DNA from 2 places in the Stenotrophomonas sp. PS02300 genome. Region 2 is predicted to be linked to the other one. Evidence: riboswitches for the same ligand, from Rfam matches in the RefSeq annotation. Region 2 holds a riboswitch; the other holds the start of a gene.

What was found. Region 2 has a riboswitch for cobalamin ahead of btuB (TonB-dependent vitamin B12 receptor). Riboswitches for the same ligand answer to the same signal wherever they lie in the genome.
Region 1: linked by a shared signal. The riboswitch ahead of metE (5-methyltetrahydropteroyltriglutamate--homocysteine S-methyltransferase) and the one ahead of btuB (TonB-dependent vitamin B12 receptor) in region 2 are both predicted to bind cobalamin.

What each region holds. Positions count from the first base shown of each region.
Region 1 is NZ_JASCOP010000144.1:219-8,332, forward strand. It holds gene metE (5-methyltetrahydropteroyltriglutamate--homocysteine S-methyltransferase) at 1-2,174, opposite strand, end outside; cobalamin riboswitch at 2,388-2,619, opposite strand; gene QMX79_RS18195 (HigA family addiction module antitoxin) at 2,665-2,961, opposite strand; gene QMX79_RS18200 (hypothetical protein) at 3,094-3,873, shown strand; gene QMX79_RS18205 (sigma-70 family RNA polymerase sigma factor) at 3,944-4,513, shown strand; gene QMX79_RS18210 (anti-sigma factor) at 4,510-5,277, shown strand; gene QMX79_RS18215 (acyl-CoA desaturase) at 5,435-6,331, shown strand; gene QMX79_RS18220 (FAD-dependent oxidoreductase) at 6,333-7,613, shown strand; gene QMX79_RS18225 (DUF1365 domain-containing protein) at 7,610-8,114, shown strand, end outside.
Region 2 is NZ_JASCOP010000166.1:304-6,488, forward strand. It holds gene QMX79_RS19045 (NAD(P)H-binding protein) at 1-559, opposite strand, end outside; gene QMX79_RS19050 (LysR family transcriptional regulator) at 657-1,559, shown strand; gene gph (phosphoglycolate phosphatase) at 1,646-2,296, shown strand; gene btuB (TonB-dependent vitamin B12 receptor) at 2,423-4,264, opposite strand; cobalamin riboswitch at 4,385-4,609, opposite strand; gene QMX79_RS19065 (histidine phosphatase family protein) at 4,705-5,301, shown strand; gene QMX79_RS19070 (TfoX/Sxy family protein) at 5,421-5,786, opposite strand; gene QMX79_RS19075 (GAF domain-containing protein) at 5,783-6,185, opposite strand, start outside.

The sequences.
Region 1 (8,114 bases), on a different contig from region 2:
ATCTGCTCGGGGCGCAGCACTTCGGCGGCCTTGCGCAGCAGGGAGAGCATTTCCTCCTTGTCCGGCACGCGCGGCGAGTGGATGTCGTACACGCCCGGCCCGATCTCGTTGGGGTACTGGAAGCGCACGAACGCATCCAGCAGCTCCATGCGCGAGCGCGAGGTCTCGATGGAGATTACATCGGCGTCCATTGCCGCCACCGAGTGGATGATGTCGTTGAACTCGGAGTAGCACATGTGGGTGTGGATCTGGGTGGCATCGCGCACGCCGCTGGCGCTGATCCGGAACGCTTCCACCGCCCAGTCCAGGTACTCGCGCCACTGCGCGCGGCGCAGCGGCAGGCCCTCGCGGATGGCCGGCTCGTCGATCTGGATCACGCCGATGCCGGCCGCCTCCAGGTCCAGCACCTCATCGCGCAGTGCCAGCGCGATCTGCCGGCAGGTATCGGCGCGGGCCTGGTCATCGCGCACGAACGACCACTGCAGCACCGTCACCGGGCCGGTCAGCATGCCCTTCATGGGGCGGTCGGTGAGCGACTGTGCGTACTGCGACCAGCGCACGGTCATCGGCTGCGGGCGGGTCACATCGCCGTAGATCACCGGCGGCTTCACGCAGCGCGAGCCGTAGCTCTGCACCCAGCCGTTCTTGGTGAAGGCAAAGCCCTCGAGCTGTTCGCCGAAGTACTCCACCATGTCGTTGCGCTCGAACTCGCCGTGCACCAGCACGTCCAGCCCGATCTGCTCCTGGATGCGCACGCAGTGCTCGGTCTGGCTGGCCAGGAAGGCATCGTAGTCGGCGTCGGGCAGGGTGCCGGACTTGTTGCGGGCACGGGCTTCGCGCACTTCCAGGGTCTGCGGGAAGGAGCCAATGGTGGTGGTGGGGAAGCGCGGCAGCTTCAGGGCGGCAGCCTGGGCCAGGTGGCGCTGCGGGTAGCGGCTGTGGCGCTGCGCATCGGCCGGAATCAGTGCGGCCAGGCGTGCGGCCACGGCGGGGTTGTGCACGCGCGGGGATCGCTTGCGGGAGGCGATGCGCTCGCGCGAGAGCTCCAGCGCGGCTTCTGCGCGGGCGGGCACGTCGATCGCATCGGCAAGCACGCGCAGCTCTTCCAGCTTCTGCTTCGAGAACGCCAGCCAGCCGCGAAGTTCGTCGTCCAGCTTCTTCTCATGCGCCAGGTCCACCGGGCTGTGCAGCAGCGAACACGATGGCGCCAGCCACAGGAAGTCGCTGCCCAGCTGGCCGTGGGCGTAGCGGGCCAGCACCAGTGCGTTGTCCAGGTGGGTGCGCCAGATGTTGCGGCCGTTGACCAGCCCGGCCGAGAGCACACGGCCGGCGGGCAGGGCCTTGATCACCGCATCCAGCTGTTCGGGCGCGCGCACCAGGTCCACATGCAGGCCATCCACCGGCAGCGAGGCCGCCAGTTCCAGGTTGTCGTCCAACGCACCGAAATAGGTAGCCACCAGCACCTTGGGGCGGGCGGCGGTGGCCAGTACCGCATAGGCGTGTTCAAAGGCGGCACGCGCTTCCGGGCTGAGGTCCTGCACCAGCGCCGGCTCATCCAGCTGCACCCACTGCGCGCCGGCGGCCTGCAGCTGGCCCAGCAGCTGCAGGTACACCGGCAGCAGCGCATCCAGCAGGTCCAGCGCCGGACTGCCATCGGTGGTCTTGGACAGCAGCAGGAAAGTCACCGGCCCGATCAGCACCGGGCGGGTTTCGATGCCCAGCGCCTTGGCCTGGCGGTACTCGGCCAGCGGCTTGTCGCCGCGCAGCGCGAAGCCTTGGCCAGCCTGTAGTTCGGGCACCAGGTAGTGGTAGTTGGTGTCGAACCATTTGGTCATTTCCAGCGCGTGCAGGTCGAAGCCATCGCGCTGCAGCCCGCGGGCCATGGCGAAGTAGCCGGCCAGCGGATCGGCATCGGCCAGCGCGCGGTAGCGGGCCGGGATGGCATCGAACAGGAAGGCGGCATCCAGCACCTGGTCGTACAGGCTGAAGTCGTTGCTGGGCGGCACATCCACCCCGGCATCGCGCTGCAGCTGCCAGTGCGTGGTGCGCAGGGCGGTGGCGGTGTCCTGCAGCGCTTCGGCGCTGCTCTGGCCGGACCAGTACGCTTCCAGCGCGCGCTTGAGCTCGCGCTTGGCGCCGATACGGGGGAAACCCAGGTTGGTAACAGTGGTCATGGAACGTGTCCTCATTGCAGTAGCGGCATTGAGGAACGAAGGAACTGCGCGGCACCCACGCCATTGCTGCCGTGTCCGCCCCGCCAGCGACCTTCGCCCCCGCGGGCGAACCGGATGCCGTGAAGCGGACGCACGGGGGCAGCGCCACGCAGAACGCATGGCGGCAGGCCCCGGCAACCTCCCCGCGGACGTTCCAGGTCGAATCAGAGGACGGTCGTGTCCTCCGGCCGGGGCCGGTATTCGGGCTGATGGACACGGGCACGGGGCCCACCTACTTCCTGCCGCTTCCCAGGCGCTAGGCCCAGTGCTGTTGGCAGGTTTCGTTTCCACTCACCGCTGCGGGGCAGCTCCGGAATGGGTGCGCAAGGCACCGTCACCGGATTCCCGTTTAAACCCATCCCTTCATCTGCATGAAGAGATGGATACCTTCGGCGAGCACAAGGTAGGCCGAGTTGCGGCGGCGGTCAAGGGGAGGCAACGCGATCCGCGCTCAGGCGGCGGGCTGGTACGGTTCAATGCGGGCAAGCACGTCGGCCAACTCGTCGCGCGCCTTGGCTGCGTCGTACGACATCTGCAGGTTCATCCAGAAACCCTCGCTGGTACCGAAGAACCGCGCGAGCCGTAGTGCCGTGTCGGCCGTGATGCCCCGACGCCCGGCGATGATCTCGCTGATCCGCGTCTGTTTGACGTCGATCGACTTGGCCAGCCGGTACTGGGTCAATCCGAACGGGGTCAGGAATTCTTCCTGCAGGATCTCGCCGGGGTGCGGGTAAGGGATGGAGCGCATGGGAGCAGTCCCAAAGATCGTTGACCTGAATACTACCGTCTGACGGTAGTAGTTCAAATCGAAAGTATCTATCGGTGCATCCGCCAACCCACTTGCCGCGTATCTCTCCAGCAACCTCCCATGGAAACCGGCATGCGCCGCCTCCCCATCAGCTCGGCTGGACTGCTTCTGCTGCTGTGCCCGTTGCTGGCGCCTGCCCAAACCGTGCAGCGGCAGGAAGGGCGCGCCTTCGCTGCGGATGGCGGGGCCTTGCTCTACCTCGAGACCCACTGGCTGCAGGGGCCGCCGGAGGCGCTGTCACGGCTGGTGCTGTACCGCTGCGCCGATGGCCGGGCCTTCGCGCGCAAGTGGATGACGCCGCAGGGCAGCCCGCAGACGCCGGACTTCGCCCTGGAAGACGGCCGCGACGGGTACCAGGAAGGCGTGCGCGGCAATGGTGCGGCGCGCACGGTGTATGTGCGTGCCACTTCGGATGCCACCCCGGTCAGCCGCAAGTTGGAGGTGCCCTCCGGCGCGGTGGTTGATGCCGGCTTCGATGCGGCCGTGCGGCGGCATTGGGCAGACCTGCTCGAAGGGCAGCCCGTGGCATTCCAGTTCCTGCTGCCCAGTCGCCAGCGGCTGGTGCCGTTGAAGCTGCAGCGCACCGGCGCGCTCACCTGGAAAGGCCAGCCCGCACAGCAGCTGCAGATGAAGCTCGATGCGTGGTTCGGCTTCGCGGTGCCCGCGGTAACGCTCATCTATGCCAGCGCCGACCAGCGCCTGCTGCAGTTCACCGGCACCGGCAACGTGCGCGACCACAAAGGGCGCTACCCGCAGGTGCGCGTGGAGTTCCCCTCCCCGCCCGTAGCCGCTACCGCGGCCGAGCTTGCCACGGCGCGGGGGCAAGCATTGGTGAAGACATGCGACCCATGAATACCCCCTTGCAGCCGCCCTCAGGAGCAACGACCATGCAGGCTTGCTACCTGCCGACACCGAGCCTGCGATGCCTGAGCTGGATGCTTCCGATACCGCCGCGTCAGCACGCCTGGACGGGCTTCTGGTCCAGGTGGCCGAGGGCGACCGCCACGCGTTCGAGTCGGTCTACCAGCTGGCCTCGGGCCGGTTGTTCGCGATCTGCCTGCACACCCTGCGCGACCGCCGCGATGCCGAAGAGGTCCTGCAGGATGTCTTCACCACGGTCTGGCGCAAGGCCACCCAGTTCGATGCCACGCGGGCCTCGGCCATGACCTGGCTTTCGATGATGGCGCGCAACCGCGCGATCGACCGCCTGCGCTCGGCACCGCCGCGGCCGCTGGATGACCTGTCGGTGGCCGAAGAAATTCCCGATTTCGCGCCGCAGCCGGCGCAGGCGGCCGAGCATGCCTCCGACCGCGAGCGCCTGGATGATTGCCTGGATACCCTGGAACCGCGCCGCCGATCGCTGATCCGCAATGCGTTCCTGCACGGCGCCAGTTATGAAGAACTGGCCCGCCGCATCGGTTCGCCGCTGGGCTCGGTGAAGAGCTGGATCCGGCGCGGGCTGGGCCAACTGCGGGTGTGCCTCGAACGATGAACATCCGCGACCTTCACGAACTAGACGACGGCCAGCCGCCGAGCGCCGACATCCTGGCCGGCGAATACGTGCTGGGCGTGCACGACGCCGCCGAGCGCCTCAGGATCGAACACCGCATCGCCACCGACCCGGGCTTCGCCCGGCTGGTCGAGCAATGGCAGGTGCGGCTGGCCCCGCTGCTGGAAGAACTGGGCAGCGAAGCGGTACCGTCGCACCTGTGGCCGCGCATCCGCAGCGAGCTGGGCTGGCCGGCGGTGACCGCCGCGCCCAAGCTCTGGCAGCGCACCGGTTTCTGGCAGGGCATGACTGCCCTGGCGGCCGCGCTGGCACTGGTGGCGGTGTTCAACCGCCAGCCGCTGCCCACCGCACCGTCCACCCCGGTGGCCGTCACCCCGGCGCCGACCCCGGCCGAGCCGGAGCAGGCGACCAAGCCGGTCACCCCGCTGCTGCACGACGATGGCACGCCCGGCTGGCTGGCCTCGGTCGACAAGGCACAGGGCAAGGTGTTGATGGTGCCCGTCCCCGCACCGGCCGATTCGGCCGGGCGCGCACCGGAGCTGTGGCTGATTCCGGCCGGCGGTGCGCCGCGTTCGCTGGGCCTGGTATCGATCAACCGTGCCCACACCGTGGCGGTGCCCGATGCGCTGCGTGATGTGCTTGTGAACGGCTCGGTGCTGGCGATCACGCTGGAACCGTCCGGCGGCGCGCCGCAGGGCATTCCGACCGGCCCGATCATCGCCAAGGGCGACATCGCCAACCTGTAACGGCCACCCCTTCCGGAATTATTTTTCGGAAGGGGTGCATCCAAACGGCGCGAGCCTGCGTATCTCCTGATGAACCGCTCAGGAGACGCGCGACATGCTGTCCCGTTCCACCCCCGACCAACCCGCCCGCGCCCCGCGCGGCCGCTGGGCCACCGTGATGCGCTGGTTCGATACCGGCGCCGCCGCGCCGGCGGCCGAGGGCAGCGGCAACCGGGTGGACTGGCTGCGGGCGATTCCCTTCGTGGGCATGCACCTGGCCTGCCTGGCGGTGATATGGGTGGGGGTGTCGTGGGTGGCGGTGGGCGTGGCGCTGGCGCTGTACGCGGTGCGCATGTTCGCCATCACCGCGTTCTACCACCGCTACTTCGCCCACCGCACCTTCCGCACTTCGCGCGTGGTGCAGTTCGTGTTCGCGCTCATCGGCGCGGCCAGCGTGCAGCGCGGTCCGCTGTGGTGGGCCGCGCACCACCGCAACCACCACCGCCACACCGAAACCGCCGCCGACCCGCATTCGCCCACCGTGCATGGCTTCTGGTGGAGCCACATGGGGTGGTTCCTCACCACTGAGGGCTTCCGCACCGACTGGGCGCGCATTCCGGACCTGGCGAAGTACCCGGAGCTGCGCTGGCTGGACCGCTTCGACACGCTGGTGCCGGTGGCATTGGCCGGCGCGCTTTACGGGCTTGGCGCACTGCTGGAACACGCTGCGCCGGGCCTGGGCACCAGCGGCGGGCAGATGCTGGTGTGGGGCTTCTTCATTTCCACGGTGGTGCTGTTCCACGCCACGGTGACGATCAATTCGCTGGCACACCGCTTCGGCCGCCGCCGCTTCAATACCGGCGATGACAGCCGCAACAACCTGTGGCTGGCCCTGCTCACCTTCGGCGAAGGCTGGCACAACAACCACCATTTCTTCCCGGGCACGGTGCGCCAGGGCTTCTATTGGTGGGAAGTGGACATCACCTGGTACGGCCTGCGCGCGATGGCTGCGCTGCGCCTGGTGAGTGACCTCAAACCGGTGCCGGCCTGGGTGCTGGCCAAGGCGGAGCACTGACATGCGCATTGCCGTGATCGGATCGGGCATCGCCGGGCTGGCCAGCGCGTGGTGGCTGAGCCAGCGCCATGAAGTGACGCTGTTCGAGGCCAATGATTACCTCGGCGGCCACACCCACACCCAGATGGTGCAGGTGGATGGCCGCCTCCGCGCGGTGGATACCGGCTTCATCGTGTTCAACCCGCAGCACTACCCGTTGCTGACCGCGCTGTTCGAAGAACTCAACGTGGCTTCGCAGCCCACCACCATGAGCTTCTCGGTGCACAGCGAACGCAGTGGGCTGGAATACAACGCCACCACGCTGGATACCCTGTTCTGCCAGCGCCGCAACCTGCTGTCGCCGCGCTTCTGGGGGATGCTGGCAGACCTGCGCCGCTTCTATCGCGAGGCGCCTGCGCTGCTGCGCAGTGGGGAAGCGGGGCCGTCGCTGGGCGAGTACCTGAAGCAGGGCCGCTACGGCGAGGCCTTCATCCAGGAGCACCTGCTGCCGATGGCATCCGCGCTGTGGTCATCGCCAACCCAGGCCTTGGCCCACTTCCCGGCGCGCTACCTGGTGCAGTTCATGGCCAACCACCAGATGCTGCAGATGACCGGGCGCCCGGCGTGGCGGGTGGTGCAGGGCGGTTCGGCGCGCTACGTGGAGGCGATGCGGCGACGCTGGCGGGTACGCGAGCGGCTGGAATGCCGGGTGCTGGGCGTGGAGCGGCAGGAACACGGGGTACGCGTGCTCACCGCCGATGGGCTGGAAGGCTTCGACCAGATGGTGCTGGCCTGCCACAGCGACCAGGCACTTGCGCTGTTGTCCGATGCAGATCCCACCGAGCGCAGCGTGCTCGGCGCGATCCGCTACCAGCCCAACGAGGTGGTGCTGCATACCGATGCCAGCCTGCTGCCACGCAACCCCAAGGCGTGGGCGGAATGGAACGCACACGTGCCGCGCGACCCGTTGGCACCGTGCACGGTCAGCTACTGCATGAACCTGCTGCAGGGCATCGAGACGCCCACGCCGCTGGTGGTGACGCTCAACCGTACCGATGCGATTGCGCCGGAGAAGATCCTGCGCCGGATGCAGTACGCCCACCCGGTGCATGACCACGCCATGGTCCGCGCGCAGGGGCGCTGGGCGGAACTGCAGGGGCGCCGCCGCACCTGGTTTGCCGGCGCCTACTGGGGCTGGGGGTTCCACGAAGACGGCATCCGCAGCGCGCGCCGGGTGGTGGAGGCGCTGCAGTCGCTGGATGCCGAAGCCTACTGGCCGCTGTCGCAGGGTGTGCCGGCATGAGTGCCAGTGCGATCTATCGCGGCAGGATGCAGCACCGCAGGCATGCGCCGCAGCCGCACGCGTTCGACTACCCCATCGCGCAGCTGCTGATCGACCTGGATGAGCTGGACCACCTGTTTGACGGGCGCTGGTTCTGGTCGGTGAACCGCCGCAACCTGGCCGAGTTCCGCCGCAGCGATTACCTGGGCGCCGCGGACCAACCGCTGGCCGATGCGGTACGCGCACGCATCACCCAGGCGCTGGGCCATGCGCCCCTTGGGCCGGTGCGCATGCTCGCGCACCTGCGCCACGCCGGGCACATCTTCAACCCGGTCAGCTTCTACTACTGCTACGCCGCCGATGGCACCACGCTGGAGTGCATCGTGGCCGAGATCACCAACACGCCGTGGCAGGAGCGCCATGCCTACGTGCTGCCGGTGGCGCAGGCCGACGCGCACGGCCGCGCGCTGGCCTGGACCTTCGACAAGCAGTTCCACGTATCTCCGTTCCTGCCGATGGACT
Region 2 (6,185 bases):
AACTGATCCGGCTGTGGCCATCGGCGCCAACCAGGAACTGCTTGGCCTGGGTACGGAAACCACCCTTCTGCGGCCCCGGGCCGATTTCGGCCGCCGGCGAATAGAACGTCCAGTCCAGGTCATCCACCTTCTGCAGCAGGTTGAACGCTTGGCGCGCAGCCAGGGCAACGGGCTTGTACGCATCGGGGAAGCCTTCGGTATCGACCAGCTGCACGCCGGGGGCGACTTCCAGGGTGCCGGCGCCGCCGACCATCAGGAAGCGCGGCACGCCGGCCTGGCGGGCGGCCTTGACCAGTTCGGCGGTGACGGTGGTGACGGTGGCCGGGTCATCGCCGGGGCGCGGGCCGAAGGCGCTGGCCAGGACGTGGTGGCCGGCGATCACGGCGGCCAGGGCGTCGGTGTCGTCGAGGGCGGCGACGGCGAGCTGGGCGCCATCGAGTTCGGCCGGCAGGCCGCTGTCGCGGCGGACGATGGCGGTGACCTGGTGGCCGCGGGCCAGGGCCTGGCGGGTGATTTCACGGCCGATGTTGCCGGTGGCACCGATGAGGGCGATCTTCATGGGGCAGGGTCCGTTGAGGGAGGAAGGCCAGCATATGCGCCTGAAAGCGGACGAAAAACCGCGTATAACGGCCTAATTTGTTGCGCGGATCGATCAAATGGACCGGCTGACGGCGATGCATGTGTTCGTGGAGGTGGCCGAGCGCGGCAGCCTGACCGCTGCGGCGGAGGCGTTGGACATGTCGCGGGCGATGGTGACGCGGTACCTGGCGGAGGTGGAAACGTGGCTGGGGGCGCGGCTGCTGCACCGGACCACGCGGCGGATCAGCCTGACCGGGCCGGGGGAGGCGGCGCTGCTGCGGTTCCGGCAGATACTGGCCATCGGGGATGAGCTGCAGGGCGAGGTGGCCAGCGACAACCCGGAGCCGCATGGGCTGTTGCGGGTGACGGCGAGTGTGTCGTTCGGGCAGCTGCACCTGGCGGCGGCGGTGGCGGAATTCGTGCGGCGGCACCCGCTGACGCGGGTGGAGCTGTTGCTGGTGGACCGGGTGGTGAACCTGGTGGAGGAGCGGGTGGATGTGGCGGTGCGGATTTCGCGGGCGATCGATCCGAGCCTGATCGCGCGGTGGCTGGCGCCGTGCCGGTCGGTGCTGTGCGCGGCGCCTTCGTACCTGGCTGAGCGGGGCACGCCGGCCAGTGCCGATGCGTTGGCGGGGCACAACTGTCTTACCCATCACTATGTGGGGAAGAGCGTGTGGCAGTTGCAGCGGCATGGGCGTGCGATTTCGGTGGCGGTGGGCGGCAACATCAGTGCCAATGAGGCATCGTTGTTGCTGGAGGCGGTGCGGGCGGGGGCGGGCATTGCGATGTTGCCGACGTACCAGATCGCGCCGCTGCTGCGTTCGGGTGAGCTGGTGGAGGTGTTGCCGGAGTACCAGGTGGAGGAGATGGGCATCCATGCGGTGTATGCGTCGCGGCGGCAGCTGCCGGCGTTGATGCGCAGCTTTTTGGATTTCCTGGTGGAGCGGTTTGCGGGGGAAGAGTTCCTCGCGCGGATCTGATCCCGCGCGGTGCCGGGCTGCACGCAGCCACGCAGGGCGTGGCTCTACAATCAGCATCCCCACATGTTGTAGAAGCGATCCTTCCCTTGACGTATCCCTACCCGCTGGTGATCTTTGATCTGGACGGCACGCTGGTCGACAGCGCGGCCGATATCGCCGAGGCGCTCAACCGCACGTTGGAAGACTGGCAGCTGCCGCGCGTGCCCGAAGCTACCGTGCTGACCTGGATCGGCGATGGCGTTCGCCGGCTGGTGGAGCAGGCGTTTACTGCGGCACGCAGTGACATCGACCTGGATCGGGTGATGCCCGGTTTCATGCGCCATTACGAGGAATGCCTGCTGCGCAGCCCGCGATTGTTCGACGGGGTGGTGCCGGCGTTGCAGGCGCTGCGCGAGCGCGAGGTGGTGATGGCGATCTGCACCAACAAGCCGTCGGCGATGGTGGCGCCGCTGTTGGCGCACCTGGGCGTGCAGGAGTTCTTCGCGATGGTGCTGGGTGGCGATTCACTGCCCGAGCGCAAGCCCAGCGGCGTGCCGCTGCGGCATATCGCCGAGGCGTTCAAGGTCGCGCCGGGTGACGCGTTGATGGTGGGTGATTCGATCACCGATTACCGCGCCGCGGTGGACGCGGGCATGCCGGTGGCGCTGGTCCGCTATGGGTATCCGCGTGGGTTGGATCTGGATACGGTGGACGCAGTGGCGGTGGTGGATGACCTGCGGGCGTTGCCGGGGTTGTAACGTGTGCCCCCACACGCGGTAGGGCACGCAGAGAACGGCAGGAGCCGTTCTCAACGTCGCAAGGCGACGGCCCGCAGGGTGACCGGCAGGACGCCGGTCATACCGTTGGTCGTGCCCCACGCCATGTCATTTCGGCTGGTAACGCACGCTCAGGCGGTACTCGCGGCCCGGCTGGTTGTACCAGGCCACCGTTTCATAGTCGCGGTCGAACACGTTGCTGACCCGGCCCAGCACCGACCAGTCGCGGCTGAGCGCGTATTCCAGGCGCAGGTCCAGCGTGCCGTAGCCGGCCAGGCGCACGCTGTTGTCGGCGTTGTCGTAACGCTTGCCGGCGCCGAACGCGGTGACGCCGGCGCGGAAGCCACCGAAGCGGCGGTCGATGTCCAGGCGCGCGGTGTCCTGCGCGCGGCGGGCGAGCCAGTTGTCGAACTGGGCGCTGCCGTCGGTGCGGTTGCGCGGGTCGGTGTGGCTCAGCTGCGCGCTGAGGTCGAACCCGGCCACGGTCAGCGAGCCGGTCAGCTCGGCGCCACGGATCCGTGCCTTTTCCACCTGCGACATCATGAAGGTGGTGGCGTCGTAGGTGATCAGGTCATCGATGCGGGTTTCATACACATCCAGGCCCCAGCGCCAGCTGTCGCCCTGCTGGGCGATGCCGAGGTTGGCACTTTTGGACTTCTCCGGGTCCAGCCCGGGCACGCCGCTCCACGGGTCGTACAGGTCGCTGAAGGTCGGTGCCTTGAACGCGGTGCCATAGCTGGCGTTGAGGCGGAAGCCGCCGCCCAGTTCCATGCCCCAGCCGAGGCTGCCGGTGGTGTGGTTGCCGAACTGTTCGTTGTCGTCGTTGCGCACGCTGGCCTGCAGGTGGTGCGCGCCGAAGCGGCCCTGGTACTGCACGAACACGCCGGTGTTGTCGCGGCTGTCGACCAGGTAACCCGCGCTGCTGCCGTCGAGGTTGTCCTGGCTCCAGTCGACGCCGGCGCTGAGCAGCTGGCCGTCGGCGAGGCCCACGTCGGCCTGCACCGAGGCGCTGTCGCGGTGGGTCTGCGCCGCACCGAGCCAGGTGTCGCCGTTGTAGTTGTCGGATTCGTTGTCGGCGCGGCCGACGTTGGCGGTCAGGGTGAAGCGCTCGCCCGGGGTGTAGCGGACCTTGCCGCCCAGCACCTGCTGCAGCGTCTCGGAGTAGTTGTAGTAGCCGTCGTAGTGGTTCTCGCCTTCGGCGCGCAGGGCGGTGCCTTCGACGCTGAGGGTGTCGGTCAGCGTGTAGCCGCCGCGCAGGCTCATCGATAGGTTGCGGTACCCGTCGCGGTCGGGTTCGTTGGCGCCGCAGCCGGCGAAGGTGACCGGATCACCGTTGCAGGAATTGATGCCGTCGGTGTGCTGGTAGGCGATGTCGGTGCCAAACCAGCCGCGCTTGCCGGTGCCACCGAAGCCGCCGCTGGCTTCGCGCAGGCCATTGCTGCCGCCGCCCAGCTGCAGGTGCGGGGCGAAGTCGCCGGCATTGCGGCGGGTGAAGATCTGGATCACGCCGCCGATCGCGTCCGCGCCATACAGGCTGGACTGCGGGCCGCGCACGATTTCCACGCGCTCGATCTGCGCCAGCGGCAGGTCCTGCAGCATGGCCAGGCCGAGGTCGCCGGTGTTGATGCGCACGCCATCGACCAGCACCAGGGTGTGGGCCGAGTTGGTGCCGCGCAGGAACAGCGAGCTCTGCTTGCCCAGCCCGCCGCTGTTGTTGAGGTTGATGCCGGCGCGGCCGCGCAGCAGGTCCTGCAGCGAGGGCGCCTGGCTGCGCTCGATCTCGGCGCGGTCGATCACCTGCGCCGGCGAGATGCTGTCCTGCAGGGCGATCGGGGTACGCGTGGCGGTGACCAGCACCTGGTCCAGTGCGGTGGCCTCGTCCTGTGCGGCGGCCACGAGGGGCAGCGCCGACAGCACGGCGAGGGAAAGAAGGCGGATCTGCAGCTTCATCGTTGACTCCAAACACCGCGCACGCCCGCGCGGCAAGGGTGGGGGAGGCGGTCAACGGAGGCAGGGACGGTGGGCGGGCGCAGGCACGGCGCCGCTTGCCGCCGCCATGCCCGCCGCATCGCAACCAGTCGTCTTCCAGGCCGGTCTCCGGGCTCGCGGGCCGATGGCGGACCATCGCACCAGGCGCCTTCCCATGCTTGCGCACAGTGGCATGTTGCCTGGCTTCCACGCTTACCGTTGCGGGGGCAGCGCCGGAATGGCAGCAGGCAGGACCTGTTGCGTCACCGGCTTCCCGTTTCAACCTGCCGGCTTGCGCCGCAGGTCACCTGAAAGTGCGCGCAGTGTAGAGCAAAGCCCGGCCGCCGGCGCAGTGCCAGGCCGGGGCGGTGCGACGCCACCGGTTAGAATGCGCCTCGCTTTTTGACGTGGTTGCAGTACCTATGATCCTGGACCTGATCCGGCACGCCGCCACCGGCCGCGACGACCACCTGGATGGACGCACCGATCCGCCGTTGGACGTGCAGGGCACCGATCTGATCTGCGCGCGCCATGCCGACCTGCAGTGGCAGCGCGTGCTGAGTTCACCGCGCCAGCGTGCGCTGGACACCGCCCATGCGCTGGCGCTGCCGCGCGGGCTGGAGGTGATCGCGGACGAGGAGTGGGAGGAGCTGGATTTCGGCGACTGGGATGGCCAGCCGCTGGAGGCGCTGCCGATGCACGCGCTGCAGGCATTCCACCTGGACCCGCATGCGAACCCGCCGCCGCATGGCGAAAGCTGGGGCCACTTCGAGCGCCGCATTGCGCGCGCATTGCATCGGTTGCTGGATGAGCCCGAGCCGGTGCCGACGCTGATCGTCAGCCATGGTGGCCCGCTGCGGATGGTGCTGTCGCAGGTGTGCGGGCTGCCGATGGCGATGTGCTGGGCGCTGCGCATCGACCACGGTACGCGGCTGCAGCTGCGGGTGGAGCGGGAAGAGGGCGAGCTGTGGGGCGAGCTGCTGGAGCTGCGTAGAGCCACGCCCTGCGTGGCTGACTGAACCTGGCACCGCGCGCAGCCACGCTACCAAGCGTGTTCCGTGGCGATGCGGCCAGCCACGGGCGCGTGGCGACGCGTTGGGCGAACTGGCGCCCGACGATCACTCGGCGCGGCGTGGCTCTACGTCCGGTCTTCGTTGTCCAATTCGAAGGGTGCTTCGTCGCCTTCGTCATCGTTGGCCACGGTGCGGTCATACACCGGGCCCGACGCCGGCGGCGCCTTCTTCAGCGGCTTGTCGGCGATGATCGCGTCGTATTCGGCCACCAGCTCGGCGCGGCGCGCTTCGGGCAGTTCCTGCCAGTGGCAGTCCTGCAGCGCGCCTTCGAGCGAATAGAGCAGGTTGAGGCTGGGTTTGAAGCCGGCGCGGCGTACCTTCACGAACGCGCCCACCGACCCGGCCGCGGCCAGGTCTTCGGCGGTGCGCAGACCGACCTGGCGCAGCCAGGCCGCGCTCTTGGGGCCGATGTTGCGCAGCTTGGTGCTCATCCCAGGGCCTCGACGAACACCGCGGCAATGGCTTCCAGCCCGGCCTGGTCGTCGGCATCAAAGCGGGCCAGCACCGGGCTGTCCAGGTCGAACACGCCGATCAGGGTGTCGCCGTGGACCAGCGGCACCACCAGTTCCGAGCGCGAGGCCGAATCGCAGGCGATATGGCCCGGGAACGCGTCCACGTCTTCGATGCGCTGGGTCACCCGCTGCGAGGCGGCCGCGCCGCACACGCCCTTGTCCAGCGGAATGCGCACGCAGGCCGGTAGGCCCTGGAACGGGCCGACCACCAGTTCGGTGCCGTCGAAGAGGTAGAAACCCACCCAGTTCAGCTGCGGCAGCGCGTGGTAGACCAGCGCGGACAGGTTGGCGGCATTGGCAATGCGGTCGCGTTCACCG